One region of the Pseudoalteromonas sp. AS84 genome, then DNA from elsewhere that is predicted to be linked to it. Evidence: predicted binding sites of a transcription regulator. Region 1 holds the regulator's gene; each other region holds the start of a gene.
What was found. Region 1 encodes sigma-54, which starts transcription at its own class of promoters, with help from an activator protein. Its sites were predicted from a motif close to GTTGGCACGNNNNTNGNNT; they were not measured.
Positions count from the first base shown of each region.

Region 2: a site for sigma-54 is predicted at 3,766-3,784, ahead of WNY79_RS17895 (EF-hand domain-containing protein). Genes of this name have one in related genera too.
Region 3: a site for sigma-54 is predicted at 3,416-3,434, ahead of WNY79_RS02125 (amidase family protein). Genes of this name have one in related genera too.

Region 1 is NZ_JBBMQY010000016.1:72,309-78,468, reverse strand. It holds gene rapZ (RNase adapter RapZ) at 1-491, opposite strand, end outside; gene ptsN (PTS IIA-like nitrogen regulatory protein PtsN) at 510-962, opposite strand; gene hpf (ribosome hibernation promoting factor) at 967-1,254, opposite strand; gene WNY79_RS15455 (RNA polymerase factor sigma-54) at 1,282-2,781, opposite strand; gene lptB (LPS export ABC transporter ATP-binding protein) at 2,851-3,576, opposite strand; gene lptA (lipopolysaccharide transport periplasmic protein LptA) at 3,573-4,118, opposite strand; gene lptC (LPS export ABC transporter periplasmic protein LptC) at 4,108-4,662, opposite strand; gene kdsC (3-deoxy-manno-octulosonate-8-phosphatase KdsC) at 4,659-5,210, opposite strand; gene WNY79_RS15430 (KpsF/GutQ family sugar-phosphate isomerase) at 5,211-6,160, opposite strand, start outside.
Region 2 is NZ_JBBMQY010000023.1:9,029-15,188, forward strand. It holds gene fmt (methionyl-tRNA formyltransferase) at 1-9, shown strand, start outside; gene rsmB (16S rRNA (cytosine(967)-C(5))-methyltransferase RsmB) at 2-1,297, shown strand; gene trkA (Trk system potassium transporter TrkA) at 1,384-2,760, shown strand; gene WNY79_RS17885 (EF-hand domain-containing protein) at 2,826-3,041, opposite strand; gene WNY79_RS17890 (calmodulin) at 3,121-3,333, opposite strand; gene WNY79_RS17895 (EF-hand domain-containing protein) at 3,473-3,685, opposite strand; gene WNY79_RS17900 (flagellar brake protein) at 4,150-4,809, opposite strand; gene WNY79_RS17905 (TrkH family potassium uptake protein) at 4,842-6,160, opposite strand, start outside.
Region 3 is NZ_JBBMQY010000001.1:501,634-507,793, reverse strand. It holds gene WNY79_RS02135 (sulfite exporter TauE/SafE family protein) at 1-458, opposite strand, end outside; gene WNY79_RS02130 (gamma-glutamyltransferase) at 446-2,047, opposite strand; gene WNY79_RS02125 (amidase family protein) at 2,044-3,249, opposite strand; gene WNY79_RS02120 (putative 4-hydroxy-4-methyl-2-oxoglutarate aldolase) at 3,587-4,069, opposite strand; gene WNY79_RS02115 (TetR/AcrR family transcriptional regulator) at 4,073-4,726, opposite strand; gene yddG (aromatic amino acid DMT transporter YddG) at 5,175-6,095, shown strand; gene WNY79_RS02105 (PepSY-associated TM helix domain-containing protein) at 6,158-6,160, opposite strand, start outside.

The DNA.
Region 1 (6,160 bases):
AACGTGACAATTAGTTGCTTATCTTTTTTACCTAAAATCTTTTCACGAATAGATTCTGCAAGTTGGTGAACGCTTAAATCAGTTGTGTCTATCATAAAGTCGGCGCGGGTGATTAATACATCAAGTAATTCTTTTTCTTTTTTGATGGCTAAATCAAGAGGCAGCGAGTCAATTGATAGTGGGTGTAACCTGCGTGTTTCTGAAAAGCGTTTTATCAACGTTTGATCGTCGCTATCTAAATAAAATAACGTAGGATTTGCAAAGCCTGGTAAGTATTCAAGAATATCGTTAAATTCATCTTGCTCTTTAGGGATGTTTCGCACATCAATGCTAACAGCAATTTTATCGTAGCTATCAGACACACTGCGAACTAATGAAGGAAGCAAGTTAACTGGAATATTATCTACGCAATAATAGCCTAAATCTTCTACAACGCGTAAAGCAACCGACTTTCCAGAACCAGAACGGCCGCTTATGATAATTAACTCCATTTAACACCCTTTATAAAACTATGATTGATCGACAATAACTTGGTAAAGCTCAGCATCTGATTTTGCACAGCGTAACTGTTTACAAAAATCTTTGTTGTTTAGTTTATCAGCAATGGTTGCGAGAGTCTTTAAGTGCTGTTGGTTATCGCCATCTGGTACGATGAGTGCGACAAAAATATCAACAGGACGATTATCTATTGCATCAAAATTTATTGGAGTTTCGCTAACGAGTACTAAAGCTAAAGGCTCTTCTGCACCGCTCATTCGACCATGAGGAATGGCAATACCACGCCCAATACCTGTACTACCCAGTTTCTCTCTGCTCATTAAAGCAGTAAGGATATCCTGTTGCGGTAAATACGGAAGTTTGTCGTGAGCAAGTTCGCTAATGAACTCTAAAATTCTTTTTTTGCTATTAAAAAGGACCGCAGCTTTGCTGCAGTCCTGGCATATAAGTGAGCTTAATTTCATCATATTAGTGTCGAGCAAGCTTCTCTTTGTGTTTAATTACTTGTCGATCGAGCTTGTCGATCAACGAGTCAATGGCGGCATACATATCTTGATGTTCCGTAGAGGCAAATAGCTCAGCACCACTTACATGTATTGTAGCTTCTGCTTTTTGATTTAATTTTTCTACATCAAGAATGACATGAACATTATTAATATGATCAGAGTGTCTTTCTAGCTTCGCAAATTTGGTATTAATATAGTCTCTTAGTGAATCGGTTAATTCTACGTGACGACCAGTTAAGTTTAGTTGCATAAGCATTACCCTCTTTTTTTTTGCGTCTTAGATCAAGCTTTTACGCTGATTTGACGGTGGAATAGCCAGAGATTCGCGGTATTTTGCGATTGTACGTCTTGCTACTTTAATTCCTTGCTCAGCCAATATATCCGCTATTTTACTATCACTCAATGGTTTTGCTGAGTTTTCTGCAGCGATTAATTTGCGGATAAGTGCACGAATTGCTGTAGATGAACATTCACCACCGTTTTCGGTGCTTACATGGCTTGAGAAAAAGTATTTAAGCTCAAATATACCACGGGGTGTATGCATATACTTTTGAGTTGTTACGCGCGAAATTGTTGATTCGTGCATTTCTACCATTTCAGCAACATCATTTAAAACCATCGGTTTCATTGCTTCAGGTCCGTGTTCAAAAAAGCCTTGTTGTTGCTTAACAATACAATTAGTTACTTTTAAAAGCGTGTCGTTTCTACTTTCTAAGCTTTTAATAAACCATTTAGCTTCTTGTAAATGCGAGCGAATAAACTGGCTGTCACCACTCGATTTTACAGTGCGAGACATTGCAGCGTATTGGCTATTAACACGAATTTTAGGCATGCTATCTGGGTTTAACTCAACAACCCAGCGGCCTTTAATTTTTTTAACCGACACGTCTGGAATAACATACTCAGATTCTTCTCTTACAATAGTATCTGCTGGCTTAGGACTAAGAGTATGGATTAATGTCATTACTTCTTTAAGCTCTTCTTCTTTGAGCTTGGTTTTCTTCATTAATGTACGATAGTCACGAGCAGCTAATAAATCAATATGCTCGGTTAAAATCATTTTTGTTTCATTAATGTAAGGTGTTTCTTTATCAAATTGGTTAAGCTGAATACACAAACACTCTTGTAAACTACGTGCAGCAATACCGACAGGATCAAACAGTTGGATGCGCTTTAATACAGCTTCAATTTCATCAAGTTCGACTTCGTTATCATCTTCGTTTTCTTGATTAAAGCTTTCTAAAATCTCTTCGCAGCTTAGTGTTAAAATACCTGAATCATCAACGGCTTCTACGATGGCAATAGCAATAGCTTCGTCTGTAGGGCTAAATGGCGTTAATTGTAACTGCCACATTAAATACTCATGGAGCGTCTCTGTAGAGGCACCTTGATAAATTGATTCATCTTCAGGCATTGGACCCGATGATGCTGCAGGAGCGGCACTCATGTACTCATCCCAGCTAACATCCATAGCCATGTCGTCACTTAGCGTGTCTTTCGCAAGTGCTTCACCACTATCTTGTTCGTATTCGCTTGGAGCATCATCGGCAGATGCGCTAACAGTTATGTCATCGGTATCAGCTTTTTGCTCGTTTTTGCCAGCAGCATCTTCTGAGTAGTCTTGTTCTTCAACCTCTAATAGCGGGTTGCTGTCGAGAGCTTCTTGTATTTCTTGCTGGAGATCCAATGTACTGAGTTGCAACAAACGAATAGCTTGTTGCAGCTGTGGAGTCATTGTAAGTTGCTGGCCCATGCGCAGCTGTAGTGATTGCCTCATGTATCTCTAACAATCCTTTTATGTTGTTATAATTAATACTAGCAGATGCTTAAAGACATGGCGTAAATGTTACAGCCTAAATTGCTCGCCTAAGTAAACATCGCGTACTGTTTTATCATTTAATACGTGTTCTGGAGTACCTGATGCAATCAGCTCCCCATGAGAAACAATGTAGGCTTTTTCACAAACATCAAGGGTTTCTCTTACGTTATGGTCGGTAATTAATACTCCAATCCCACGATTTTTAAGATGTTCTATTATTTTCTTTATATCTAATACTGAAATTGGATCAACACCAGCGAACGGTTCATCCAGTAATATAAATTTAGGATCTGCTGCCAGCGCACGTGCTATTTCAACACGACGACGTTCGCCACCTGATAATGCCATACCTTGGCTATCACGAATGTGTTGTATGCTAAATTCATCTAATAATTTATCGAGAGTGTCTTCTCTAGCTTGTTTATTTAACTCTTTGCGCGTTTCTAAAATAGCCATTAAGTTTTGATAAACAGTTAGCTTTCTGAAAATTGAAGACTCTTGCGGTAAGTAGCCTATGCCTAATCTAGCACGACTATGCATAGGTAAAAGAGTAATATCGTTATCATCTATCGATATTTTACCTTTATCGCTAGGCACAAGGCCTACAATCATATAAAACGTGGTTGTTTTGCCTGCGCCGTTAGGGCCAAGTAAGCCAACAATACTGCCAGCTTTTACTTCAAGGCCAACGTTTTTTACAACTTCACGGCCTTTATAGCTCTTTGCTAATAGTTCTGCTTTTAATGTGCTCATGGTTGACCTTTGTCGCTTTTTTTACTTTTTTTAGTTTCAATGGGTACTAAAATTGTATGAACGCGGTCAGTTGAGTTTTCATCTTTTTCGGCACTGATTAGCTGCTGCTCAATGTCGTAGGTAATGCTTTTAGCATTTATTTTTTGTCCTGCTTGCGATACCTGTGCATTACCAACAAGCGTTAAAAAACGCTTAGATACATCGTAACGTACTTCGTCAGCACTGGCGCTCATAGTCGTGCCGTCTGATTGCTTCTCTTCAAAGTGGGCAGGGCTACCAGTGGCAATTAATAATTGCTTATTATCACCAAGTTCATCGCGTTTATGTACTTCGAGACGGTCGGCTGTAATACGGCGGTTACCGTGAATAATTTCAACGTTTTTCTCAAAAATCCCGACATTAGCTTTTAATTGACCTTCTTGCTTATCGGCGCTTATTGATATTTGATTTGCAGCAGGCTGTGTATTTGGCTCTGCAGCACTGCTATTAAATGCTAGTATAAGTGTAGGAATAATAAGTGATTTTAATATTTTATTGGTCATAATATATGGTTCGCGTATGGTTAATTAGTTTTATCACTTCGGTTTTTAAGTCGGCTTCTAGGCCTTTGCCGGTGATTTTTAAATTGGGTCCAGTGATGATAACGGGTTGCTCCGAGCGCATTGTTAATAGCTTTATATCTACCTGAATATTATCAGCATTGATTTTGTCTATCATGGCGTTATCGGTTAAGTTTTTGGCAACCACGTTACCTTCTAAAATTAATTGTTTGTCTTCGTATAATGTTGCTTCGTCTGCATTTATTTGCCACGTTTGCTTTTCGTTATATAAAGTAAAAATGGGTTTTTCAAAAAACGTGAAACCTAATTGCTGATATAGTTCCATTTTAGCCGCAGTTACTTTGTGGCTGATTGTACCTTGTTCGTCATAGGCTGTTTGTTTGAGTTCAATGGCTATGTAATCAGGCTTGGCAATAACTTCAGGCTCAGTCTGAGGCAAAATATTTGGTTGTGTAAAATAAGGGTACCAAAGCCAAACCATACAGCTAATGAATAAAACGCTTAATATTATGCGCGCTGCATTCATGAACTAGTGCCTTGTGTAGTCAATGCTTTACCATTTTCAAGCATAAGTAAGTCGGTGAGCTCTCTTACTGCACCAAAGCCGCCAGGCATTTGCGTTATATAGTGTGATAAACGTTTAATAAGTGGATGGGCATCATTTACTGCAACAGCAAAGCCGACTAATTCCATAACAGGCATGTCAGGGCCATCATCACCGATATAAGCAATTTGTTCATCGCTAAGGTTGAGTTTGTCTTTTAATTCTTGATAGGCAATGAGCTTATTTTCTTGACCTTGATAAATATGCTGTACGGTTAAGCTGCTCATACGTTGTTGCACTATTTGTGAATGACGACCAGTAATTACAGCCACTTCAAAGCCACTGTTTATAAGCGCTTTAATGCCAAAACCATCTTTTGTATTAAATGCTTTTAGCTCTTCACCTTGATTACCAAGATAAATACGGCCATCAGAAAATACACCATCAATATCGCATATAAGTAGCTTTACTTTTTTAGCGCGTGCTTTTACATCATCGCTCAGCGGTTGATAGAGTTCTTCAAATTGCATTTATAACACTCCTGCTTTTAATAGGTCTTGCATGTTTAATGCGCCAATAGGTTGGTTTTTCTCATTGATGACGATTAAGCCATTTATACGTTTGTGTTCCATAATATTAAGCGCTTCAGCGGCTAAAATATCTTGTGTAGCCGTAGTACATGACTTAGTCATAACAACATCTATTTGTGTTGTATGAATATCAATTCTTTGCTCTAAAATACGACGTAAATCGCCATCGGTAAATAATCCCACGAGCTGCTGATTTTCATCAACAATGGCTGTCATGCCTAAACCTTTGGCGGACATTTCAATAAGGGCGTCTTTAACTGTTTGTGAAACGCTAATAATAGGTGTATTTGCACCACCGTGCATAACATCTTTTAAAGTAAGCAGTAAGCGCTTGCCTAAACTACCACCTGGGTGAGATAGCGCGAAGTCATCAGCTGTAAAGCCCCGAGCTTCTAATAGTGCAACTGCCATGGCATCGCCCATCGCAAGCGTTGCAGTGGTGCTTGATGTAGGAGCTAGACCCAATGAACAGGCTTCTTTTTCTACTTTAATACACACATGTACATTAGCAAGGGTCGCCATGGTTGATTGCGTATTGCCAGTCATCGATATCATTTTGGCACCAAGTCGTTTTAAAACCGGAATGATATTTAAAACTTCGCTGGTCTCCCCTGAATTAGAAATAAGCATAACCACGTCATTTTTAGTGATCATACCTAAATCACCATGGCTTGCTTCACCAGGGTGAACAAAAAATGCAGGGCTGCCAGTACTCGCAAGAGTGGCCGCGATTTTATTGCCAATATGACCTGATTTACCCATGCCAATGACAATAATACGGCCTTCGCAGTCGTACATTAATTGGCACGCGTTATTAAAATTCTCATCTACATATTGTGCAATATCACTAAGAGCTTGGCGCTCAACATCTAAAACGCGAAGACCTTGTT
Region 2 (6,160 bases), on a different contig from region 1:
AATGAGTAATGTTCCAAACGTAAGAGCGCTTGCCGCTGAAACTTTATATAACGTCGTTGATAAAGGCGCATCGCTTAATCAAGAACTTCCATTTGCCAGCCAAGGCTTGCCGCCTAAAGATAAAGCGTTACTACAGCAAATTTGTTATGGCGTTTTACGCTATTTACCGAGCCTTGAAAATTACTGCCAACACTTAGTAGAGCAGCCATTAAAAGGTAAACGTAGAATATTTCAGTTTTTATTGTACGTAGGTATTTATCAGCTACAGCATATGCGCGTACCACCGCATGCTGCTATTTCAGAAACTGTAAACGCACTGGCTCAACTTCGCGCTTTAGGATTAAAAGGGCTAATAAACGCCATTTTACGTAGTTTTCAGCGCCAACAAGCAGAGCTTGAAGAAAAAGCAAAGCTGATCCCTGTGTGCTTATACAACCACCCAAATTGGTTTATCAAACAAGTTAAAGAAGCCTATCCAGATAGCTGGGAAGATATACTTGCAGAAAACCAACAACAAGCACCTATGTGGTTACGTGTAAATCAGTCGCAGTTTAGTACACAAGAATACAGCGATATGCTTAGCGCTAATGATATTGAACACACCTTAAACCCAGATTTTGTAGATGGGATTAAGCTTGCTAAGCCACGCGATGTATTTTCATTGCCTGAGTTTGATACGGGTGCATGTTCAGTACAAGATGCCGCAGCACAACTTGCAGCACGCTTTTTAGAACCTAAAGCAGATGACTACATTTTAGATGCCTGTGCAGCACCTGGCGGTAAGACGTGTCATATATTAGAGCTTGCTGATGCAGAAGTACTTGCACTTGATAGCGATGCAACTCGCCTTGAACGTGTTAAGCAAAACTTAACGCGTATTGGCTTAGGCGCAGATCTTCAATGTGGCGATGCATCACAACCACATACTTGGTGGGACGAAAAATTATTTGATCGTATTTTGCTTGATGTGCCTTGTTCGGCTACTGGCGTAATCCGCCGCCACCCTGATATAAAATGGTTACGTCGCGCATCTGACATCGAAGACTTATCTAAATTACAAAGCGATATTCTTGATAGCATTTGGCCACTATTAAAACCAGGCGGCACATTAGTATATGCTACGTGTTCGGTTCTTCCACAAGAAAACCAGCAGCAAGTCGCTAAGTTTTTAGCTAATAACGATGACGTAGAGCATATTCCGCTACACGAAAACGATACCTTAACAACTCCTGGTTTGCAGTTATTACCCGGTGAAAGTGATGGATTTTATTACGCTAAACTAGTTAAAAAAGCCTAATAGCCGTACACTGAATAGTTAGCCATTTATGAAATATTAAATGGCTATTTTTTTAATTAAATTATGGTCAATACCACGGGTAAATAATGAAAATAATTATACTCGGTGCCGGGCAAGTTGGCGCTACGCTTGCTGAAAACTTAGTTGGCGAACAAAACGAAATTACTGTTGTTGATATTGACGGTAACCGATTACGTGAACTTCAAGATAAGTACGACTTACAAGGGGTTATGGGCCACAGCGCACATCCTGATGTATTACGCCGTGCTGGCGCTGAAGATGCCGATATGATTATAGCCGTAACCAGTTCAGATGAAGTGAACATGGTTGCATGCCAAGTGGCGTACAGTATTTTTAATACTCCCACTAAGATTGCCCGTATTCGCTCGGAGCAATATTTAAAGTACCGCGAGAAGCTTTTTCAAAATGATGATTTACCAATCGATCATTACATTGCTCCCGAAGCACTGGTCACTAAGTATATCCGCCGTTTAATTGACTACCCTGGTGCTCTGCAAGTGTTGCAGTTTGCTGATGGCATGCTCTCATTAGTAGCAGTGAAAGCTTACTATGGCGGTTTACTTGTGGGTTATGCGTTATCTGCACTTAAAGAACACATCCCTAATGTAGAAACTCGTGTTGCCGCTATTTATCGTCAAGGTAAAGCAATAAAACCATTAGGTACAACCGTTATTGAAGCAGATGATGAAGTATTCTTTATTGCCGCTACAAAACATATACGCGCAGTAATGAACGAGCTGCAAAAGCTTGAACGCTCTTACAAAAAAATTATGATAGCTGGTGGCGGTAACATTGGCGCTGGCCTTGCCCGCTCACTTGAGAAAAACCACACCGTTAAATTAATTGAGCGCAGTAAAGAACGTGCTGAACAACTCTCAGAAATGCTCGATAACACGGTCGTTTTTTGTGGTGACGCATCTGATCAAGAACTTCTTTCAGAAGAACATATTGAACAAGTCGATGTATTTATTGCCGTAACCAACGACGATGAAGCTAACATTATGTCAGCCATGCTTGCTAAACGTATGGGCGCACAAAAAACCATGGTGCTTATTCAGCGTGGTGCCTACGTAGATTTAGTCCAAGGCGGCGAAATAGACATTGCCATATCACCACAACAAGCCACTATATCTGCGCTATTAACGCACGTACGCCGTGGTGATATTGTTAACGTGTATTCACTGCGTAAAGGCGCAGCAGAAGCCATTGAAGCCGTTGCTCATGGTGATGAAAACACATCTAAAGTGGTTGGTCGTGCGATTGCCGATATAAAACTTCCTGCAGGAACAACTATTGGGGCAATAGTACGTAATGACGATGTGCTGATAGCCCACGACGATACAATTATTATGTCGGGCGATCATGTCATCATGTTTTTAATCGACAAAAAACATATTACCGTTGTAGAAAAGCTCTTCCAAGTAAGCGCTATATTCCTATAATCATAGTTCTTAAACGCAAAAAAGCCGCTGACTAAGGCGGCTTTAGTGGAGTATGAAGCGTTTGCTTACTGTACTTTTGAAAACTCTTCTTTAGAAATCTCACCATTTCCATCGGTATCTAAATCATCAAAGATTTTTACAAGCTGAGGGTTAACCTTTGCTTCTTCCATTGAGATTACGCCATCGCCATCTGCATCAAAAGAAGAAAAATCGACTGCTGCGTATGCTGCTGATGAAGATGCTAAAACGATAACTGCAAGTGTTGTATTTAATGTTTTCATAATAATATTCCTAGTAAGATGGGAAGTCCTTTTCAAAGATCCCTGACTGTGAAAAAATGTTTAACCTGAAAAAGATTAATTAGTAATTAGCGAACTCTTCTTTAGAAAGCTCACCGCTACCGTCGGTATCTAGCTCAATAAATTCAGCCATTAAGTCTGTATCTACTGCAGCTTCGCTTGGGCTAATTGTGCCGCTACCATCGATATCAAGACTGTCAAAATCTGATGCTGCAAATGCAGCTGAAGAAGACGCTAGTGCGATAAGTGCTAATGCTTTATTTAAATGTTTCATAACTTAATCCTTCAATGTTCTATCAAAAAAATTGCTTCGTTTAACTTAAAACGTAATTTTCACTTCCTTGTTATCCTCTTTCGTAAGCTCCCTTGCCTACTTAGGTTGTCTTTGGCAACTCAGGACAAATACTTTTAAATTATGCTTCTGAAAATTCTTCTTTTGATAACTCACCATTTTGGTCAGTATCAAGCTCTGAGAACATGCTCATTAACTTCGCATCTACTGATGCTTCTGCTTGGCTGATTGTGCCACTGCCATCAACATCAAGTGTGTCAAAGTCTGTTGCAGCAAAAACGGCTGAAGATGATGCTAATGCGATAAGTGCTAAAGTTTTATTAATGCTTTTCATAATATGTATCCTTCAAATTTATGTGTGTGCGATTAAGTATTTCACTTTGAATCACGATTTCGTTCAGTACACTTAGACTATTACAACTTAGATGCCAATATTTAAAAGCTATTAAATTTCAGATAGTTAAATGTACAAGGCATAAAAAGAAGGGGTTTTTAAGGTAATTACTGTTGCCTTTTAGCAACGCACTTTATAGTGGATATATTAAAACGATTAAAAACATATAGTTATGTTTATATAAAAAGATACATTTTTAAATGCATGGTTTTAAAATGAGTGGTTTTAAAGAGTAATTGAGATAAATTTTAACGAGGTAGATTTAATAACACAAAATAAGCTGCCAAAAACAACACTTAATGTATTGTTTTATATTAATAATATTTTTAATTATGAAAATAATAAAAAATATTTTATAAGCACTGACATAAAACGCCTTTTTGTTGCAAATAAGCGAAAGCTATTTATTCGACGGTAGGTTCGAGTGCAGAAGGGTCTATAAAATGCTCTTTCATAAAGGTTTTCATTTCATCTTCGCTTGCTAGTAGCTTAATCCCACAGTGCACACCTTCGGCATGCTCTTTAACACTGCAAACTTCACCTTCAAAGTCTTTATCGCTGCTATTAAGTATGACAGTGCATTGCATATCTTTAATGCTTTCAACTTGCTGATCGCCTCTAATATCAAACATTACACCGGTAAGTGAAATATCTTTAATAAGGCCTTCAAGTACCCTGTCGTCACTTAGTTTTAGTTTTGCAGGTAGCAAGGTAGGTATTCGCGTTTGCGAGCGTAGTGAAAATAACTGCACTTGCTTAGGGTAGTTAATAAACACGAGCTTAGCCGGGTGAGAAGCTACCGACATAATTTGTTGGCGAAACGCTATAACTTGCCCACCACTGCCTTCAATAAGCGCTCTTACAACAATCATTACACCATCTCGTAAATAGTCAGTCGCGGCCGGCAAACGCTTGGCATTAGGATAGTTTAAAATAATGAACTGTTTATCGAGTAAACCAACTAATTCAGTTTTAACACGCTTACTGCTTGTAGGTGTTAATATTTCTAGGTCGACTAAGCTGCCTACACCTATATGCTTTAGCTTTTCTAAATTTGTTGGCATATCCCTTTCCCAATGATGAATTTATTGGCTTTTTACCCACGCCAAAATGTAGGCGTAAATAGCACTAATAAAGTAAATATTTCTAAACGGCCAAACACCATTGCAATGGTAAGCAACCATTTAGCACCATCGGTTATAGCGCCGTAATGCGAGGCTACATCACCCAAACCTGGGCCTAAGTTATTTAAACAAGCCGCAGTGGCTGAGAATGCAGTTATGTTATCCATACCCGTGCCCATAAGCGCTAACATAATAATAATAAATACCAATGCATACGCAGAGAAAAAGCCCCACACAGCCTCTACTACTTTATCTGGCAATGCCTTTCGACCCAGCTTGATTGAATATATAGCACGAGGATGCACCAAACGATTAAGCTCACGTACACCCTGCAAGTAAAGTAAAAACACACGCACTACTTTCATACCACCACCGGTAGAGCCTGCACAGCCACCAATAAAGCTCGAAAATATAAGTAAAATAGGTAAAAACAAAGGCCATGTTGAAAAGTTATCAGTAGCAAAGCCTGCTGTTGTACTCATTGAAACAGCTTGAAATAGCGCCTGATCGAGGGTTTCATCGCCATTAGCAAATATTTCATTAGAGGAAAGCACAGTAAAACAAATAACCACCAGCGCTAATTGAATACACAAAAACACCTTAAACTCAGGGTCTCGAATATAAACTTGTATGTTACGACTAGCCACTGCGGCGTAGTGCAGGGAGAAGTTAACGGCGGCAATAATTAAAAAGAACACACAAATAAAGTTAATTACAGGGCTATCAAAGTGCCCCATGGATGCATCATAAGTAGAAAAACCACCTATCGCGACCGTTGAAAATGCATGACATATAGCATCAAACCACTCCATTCCCGCAGCCCAATAAGCCAGCATACAAGCAATCGTAAGCGACACATATATATACCAAAGATGCTTTGCTGTATCGGCAATTCGCGGGGTCATTTTAGAATCTTTTACAGGCCCTGGTATTTCAGCGCGGTACAACTGCATACCACCAACACCTAGCATGGGGAGTATAGCAACAGCGAGTACAATTATACCCATACCGCCAAACCACTGGAGTTGCTGGCGATAAAACAACACCGACTTGGGTAAGTACTCAATACCGGTAAGTACTGTAGCGCCGGTGGTGGTTAAGCCAGAAAATGCTTCAAACACCGCATCGGCGAGCGATAAATTAGGTTCTTGTAAAAAGATAAGCGGCAAGGACGCAAACGCCCCAAGTACCAGCCAAAACAAAACAACAATTAAAAAGCCTTCACGTGCTTTTAAGTCACCGTTTTCATGGCGGTTTGGGTAATAAGCCATCATGCCAATAACAACACTAA
Region 3 (6,160 bases), on a different contig from region 1:
CTTGCCATAATGCCTTGCCCAAATTTACCTGGTAGTTGGTTTACAAGTGCGGGTGCGCCGGCTCTAAATAACATGTTTAAACTGACTAAAATAGCTATGCAGGCAAACATGAGCACTAATGCGTTACCGCGAACGGTATGAGCAATAATACTACCGACTACCGCCATAACTAATATAAACGGTGCCCAGTATTTTATTAGCGCAAGGTCAATATTGCCTTTGCTATGATGCGAGCGAATAGATGAAAGCGAAGTAGGTACTATGGTTGCAAGTGATGTAGCTGTGGCTATCATCATTGCCGACTCTGGGCTTACGCCAAAGCCTTGCAGTAAAAAATACAGCACAGGTACGATAACAATACCGCCGCCTACACCAAAAAGTCCTGCTAAAATTCCGGCAAAAATACCGGTTGCTATTAAGGCTACTACTATTGGCCATTGGTTTATTATTTCTGACATTGTGTTCCTGCTGTAGTTACGGTTGCACGTCCATCTGAACGAGGATCTGTTGCTGCTTCAAGGCTTGTAGGTGTATCTAAAATAGCCCCAGCGTGCCCCATCATTTCGTTATTATTATCAACGCTTACCCAATCGTGGTCACGTTGATTTAATTCATGTTCTATATGAAAAACTAACTCTTTTTCAATTTTTAAATTTGTACTTGTATCGCCCCATGTGCGTCCAAGCAACCAACGAGGGTCGCTAATTGCTTGCTCTATTGATTTATTTCGCCACGCGTAGCCTGCAAAAACAGCGGCTTGGGTTTGTGGTTGCCCTTCACCGCCCATAGTGCCGTAGGCAAGTCGGCGGCCATCGCTAAACTTTGCCATTGCTGGGTTAAGTGTATGTGCTGGCTTTTTATTTGGCGCAAGGACATTAATATTGTTACTCGCATCAATATCTTGATTGTTTAAACTAAAGCTTAAACCACGGTTATTCCACACAAAACCGCCTTCGCTCATTAATATTCCGCTGCCAAATTCCCAATAAATACTTTGAATAAAGCTGACTAATTGGCCGTTTTTATCTCTAGCTGCCATCCACACGGTATCGCCAGGCTCTGCGTTAAATGGCCATTTTTTGGCTTTGGTCATATCAATATTATTAGCAAGTTGGCTTAAGCGATCATCGGTTAGTGCGTTTTTATAATCGTCCCCTAATACTTCAGGGTCAGCCCAAAGAGTAGGGCGATGGGTAAAGCTTTGTTTGGTTGCCTCAACAATTAAATGCATCCAGTCGGCATCGGTTTTAGCTTTGTGTTTTAGTTTATTTACGGCACCAATTATTTGCAGTGAATGCACGCCTTGTGTTGGTGCGGGTAAGTTATAGCAATCAATACCTGATAAGTTTGCATTTAGCGCAGTAACGACCTCGGCTTTAGTATTTGCAATATCACTTACGGTAATTGAGCTACCTGCTTTTGCTAAGTCGGCGGCAAATGAGTTAGCAAGTGCACCTTCATAAAATGCGTTTAAACCCTGTTTTGCTAAGTGTTCAAATGTTGCTGCAAGTTTAGGGTTTTTAAAATGCTGACCTGCTTGCAAGGGCTTACCATTGGGTATGTAGAGGCTTTTAAACGCGTCATTGGTATTATTTGCAGCAGCTAGCTTTTCGCAGCCTGCTTGCAAGCTTTTTGTAACGGTAAAGCCCTCGCGAGCAAGTGCAATGGCGGGCGCTAAAATTTTTGACAGTGGCAGTGCTGCGTGTTCATCTAGCTCAAGGGCTTTTTGCCAACCGCGTATTGTACCCGCTTGAGTCAATGCGCTTAGTCCGCCGCGCTCTGGTATTTGTGTGAGCGTGTTATAAGCACTTGTATTACTTGCAGCTCGGCCGCAGGCGTCAATAGCGATGGGCGTTTTTTGGTTTGGGTTATCGATAAGCCAAAAGCTATCGCCACCAATTGAGTTCATATGTGGATATACAACGCTGATAGCAGCGGCCGCGGCTACCATAGCCTCGGTGGCTGTACCGCCTTGTTTTAATATACTTATACCTGCCTCAGTGGCCGAAAAATGAGACGCGGTAAATGCAATGTTGTGTGTGGTCATGCCGGTGTGTCCTTTTTTAAGTGTGCAGCTAATTGTTGTACGCACGCAAGTAGGCTTTTATCGTTACCGTGGCTCATCATTAATGAAAAGCCATACGGATGTGCATTTGCTAAATTAGCCAGCGGTAAGTGTACTTGCGCCGAACCACTCAGCCCTGCAATTGCCGAAAGCGTAATAATTTGCATGCGTAAGGCGCTTGTGTCGGCGCCTAATTTAGGTGCGGTTGTAGGGGTGGTAGGTAAAAATAAGCAGCTGTGCTTATTTAGGTTTTTAGCGACGATTGCTTGCCACTCATACTGTATTTTTAATGCCTCTTGTTCTTCTTGCTCGGTTAAAGCCAGTGCCATTTTAAAACGAGCTGCAATTGCTGGCGCAAAATGAGAAAGCTGATCTGGGAGTTCAATCCAATCTCGGTGCGTTTTAGCAATCGCACGACCTTGCAATATTCTAAAGGTATCGGCAAGCTCACTTAGTAAACCAACGTTCGGGAGTTTAAACTCGATATGATGTTTAAAATAAGGTTTGGTTTTTTCTAAAAGCTTACCCAGTGGTGCTTGTAAAGAGGGGTCAACAAGTTCAAAGAGTGCTTCGCAAATAACTAACGTATTTACTTTATTAATAGGTTGTTGTGGTAACAATACATTACCTACATCGCTTAATAGCTCGGCGCTTTGGGTAAGCCAACCTATGGTATCAAAAGGCGGTGCCAACGGTATTAGGCCGTCTTTTTCAATCACGTTATGGCTTGGCCTTATACCAAATAAACCACAATAGCTGGCGGGTATTCTAATTGAGCCGCCAGTGTCGGTGCCTAAGCCAATATCGGCTAAGTTAGCAGCAACGGATGCAGCAGACCCCATACTCGAACCGCCACTTGCATGACCGCTAAGTTTTGGATTTTGTGCTGCACCATAGTGAATATTATTACCCTCTAAGCTGTAAGCAAGCTCATCGGTATGGGTAAAGCCTGTAAAGCTACAACCCTCGTCCATTAACATATTTACGGCACTTGCTGTTTGCTGGGCCGGTTTTGCTGCTTTAAACCAGCTAGGGTTACCTGCGCTGTTGCGCTCGCCTTTGATTGCAAATACATCTTTAATTGCAAGACGCTTATTAATAAGCGTGCCTTGGTAATGTGTTTGCCATGCCTTAGGACCATGGTCACAAAAAATACCGGTCGTATTATTATTTTTGGTACTCATATCACCACTCGTTATAAAAAATCTGACCAAGCAGTTCAGATTTAGAGTGATTAAAAAGACGGATTAATTTTTATTATTTTTCAGCTCACTGCGTAACATCTTGTTTTTATTTTACAGAGCCTGATCCGCTTTTTAATCGGTTAGCTTATTATATTGTTTAAAACCCAAGCAAGAGGAATGCCATAAATTAAAATCTTGTCCAATTGGTCAGGATTTGGCTAGTTGTATGAGGTTAGTAAATATGGGCTGTAAAAATAGTGGTATTAAAATGAGCTAAAACAAACCAATTTGGTGCGCAGATGCACCAAGTTGGTCTTTATTTATATGGTTTTGAGTGCTAAATAAGGGGCGTTTTACTGATGATTAAACCATTAATATCGGCGTAAACCCAATCGTTAGGTTCTATGGTGGTGCCAAGCATGGTAACAGCTTGGTTTTTATCACCAAAGCCGCGCTTTAAGGTACTACGCGGTGTAGAGCCTAGCGCCATAACCGGTAAGTCCATAGTGGCGAGTATTTCGATATCTCGGCAACAGCCATTTATTATTACGCCTTCCCAGCCATTATTTAGGGCACGCTCAGCCATAATATCGCCAATAAACGCAAAGCGTTTGCTCGCAAACCCGTTTATAACTAATACTTTACCTTCACCATTTTCATGCAATATATCGCCAGCAAACGAGTTGTCTTCTGGGCAGGTAACGGTAACGACTTGACCGTAAAACGTGGCTTTTTTACCAAAGTGATAAAGGCCACTGTCGGCTACTTGTACGCTATCGCGATGATCGTCAAATAAATCGGGTGTAGTAAAGGGTGTCATGGGTTAAGTCTCACTTTGCTCAGGTATTTTAAGACCAATACCTTTTAAAATTATGTGGGCAATTGATTGCGTAATTTGTGCCACATCGGTTTTGTCGTACTCTAATTTGTTCATTACGAGTAAGACCTCAGCCTGAAAGTCGGCGTAATACTGCGTGGTAGACCAAATAGTAAAGAGCAAATGGTAGGGATCAACCTTATCCATTTTATCTGCGTCCATCCATGCTTGAAGTACATCAACTTTTTGCTTAACCCAAGGGCGGGTATTGGTTCTAAAGTAGTTTTGTAAATAAGGGGCACCGCGCAGTATTTCGCTGGCAAATAAGCGAGATTGCATTGGCTGATTTACGGCGAGTATTACTTTACTTTTAATATAGTTATAAAGCACGGTAGCTGGATCGTCGTTAATTGTGACGTTATCTAGCCCCAAGTTCCAATTAGCTATTATGCGGTCGATCACAGACTCGTACAGACCATCTTTACTTTTAAAGTAATACAAAATATTAGCTTTTGGCACCTGCGCTTCTTTAGCAACCATGCTCATACTTGCTCCGTCGTAACCTAATTGCGAAAACAATTGCTCGGCGGCATCTAAAATTAGTTTTTGGTTTTTTTCGCGTGTTACTTCTTTTTTATTTGGTTTTATTTGTGTGGTCATTGTTGAGTTTGCGTGTTTAACGTATTGATTGATTGTAGCTTTACTGACCAAAAGGTCAATTACTAAAAAGTGTGAATGTAAAAAACAGGGAAAGAGGTTTAAGCTATTAACTTTAGGGTCTGTTGATCTTTGCGGATTAAAATTTGTTCAAACTATGGGCTATTTAATCGCGGCGCGAGATTTGTAACCTAGTGGGCTAAGTAAAAACCGAGCAACAAAGAGTAAGTAGTCCCTAGGAAGAACCCTTTGGGCAGCGCCTGTTTGGCATTAATGCTACGTTATCGCCCATTTATGGGGAATAACCACACTATATAGGCTCTGCCTTGCCTAAATACCAAACAGACTGCTGCAAATTTAACCTTGAAAGATCAACAGACCCTAATTGTTTAATTAAATAATTACTGTTAGTTTAGTTTCAAATTTATGAGTAGTACTTTTGGATTGGCAAATGGAGTTTTTAAGCAAAAATAAATACACGCTTTATGGAGTTGCTGCAATATTACTGTGGAGTTGCTTAGTGGCATTACTACGGGATATTTCTGAGTTGTTTAGCCCCATTGGTGGTGCTGCGGCTATGTACTCTGTCAGTGCGATATTTTTAATTTTGGTTATGGGAGTGCCTAAGTTTAGTGGGTTTTCAAAACGCTACCTGGTAGTAGGTACTTTATTATTTGTATCGTACGAAATTTGCTTAGCGCTTTCTATTGGTATGGCAAACAGCCGTCATCAGGCAATGGAAATGGCGGTTATTAATTATTTATGGCCCACGCTAACTATATTGCTCTCTATTATTATTGGTCGCAAAAAAGTAAGTTATTGGGTGTACCCAAGCATGATTATTGCTTTTTTAGGCGTTGCTTGGTGTATTACGGGCGATCAAGAAATGTCACTCGATACGCTTGTCGCTAACTTTGCTGATAATCCTGCTACTTATTTAATGGCATTAACTGCAGCGTTTATATGGGCTATTTATTGCGTGGTTACGCAAAAGCTGAGTAATGGTAAAAATGCTATTACGTTATTCTTTACTGTTACGGCAATGAGTTTGTGGGCGCAATATGGTTTTAGTAATGAAGCGCCATTAACGTTTTCACTCAGCTCAAACATAACATTGCTATTAGCAGGAGTAGTGGTAGGGAGCGGGTATGCACTGTGGAACCAAGCTATTATTGGCGGTAACTTAATGCTGCTTGGCACACTTTCGTACTTTACACCGGTGTTTTCTACTATTATTTCAGCGCTGTATTTATCTATTACGCTGAGTGCTTCGTTTTGGCAAGGAGTTGTACTGGTAACCGTGGGCTCGCTAATTTGCTACTTTGTAACGCGAGAAAAGTCTGTTACAGAGCCAGCAAAAACACTAAGCTAAATTATATTTATATGTAACTAGATTAATGAGGCGTGCTATACGCCTCATTAAGTTTGTGGCAACTA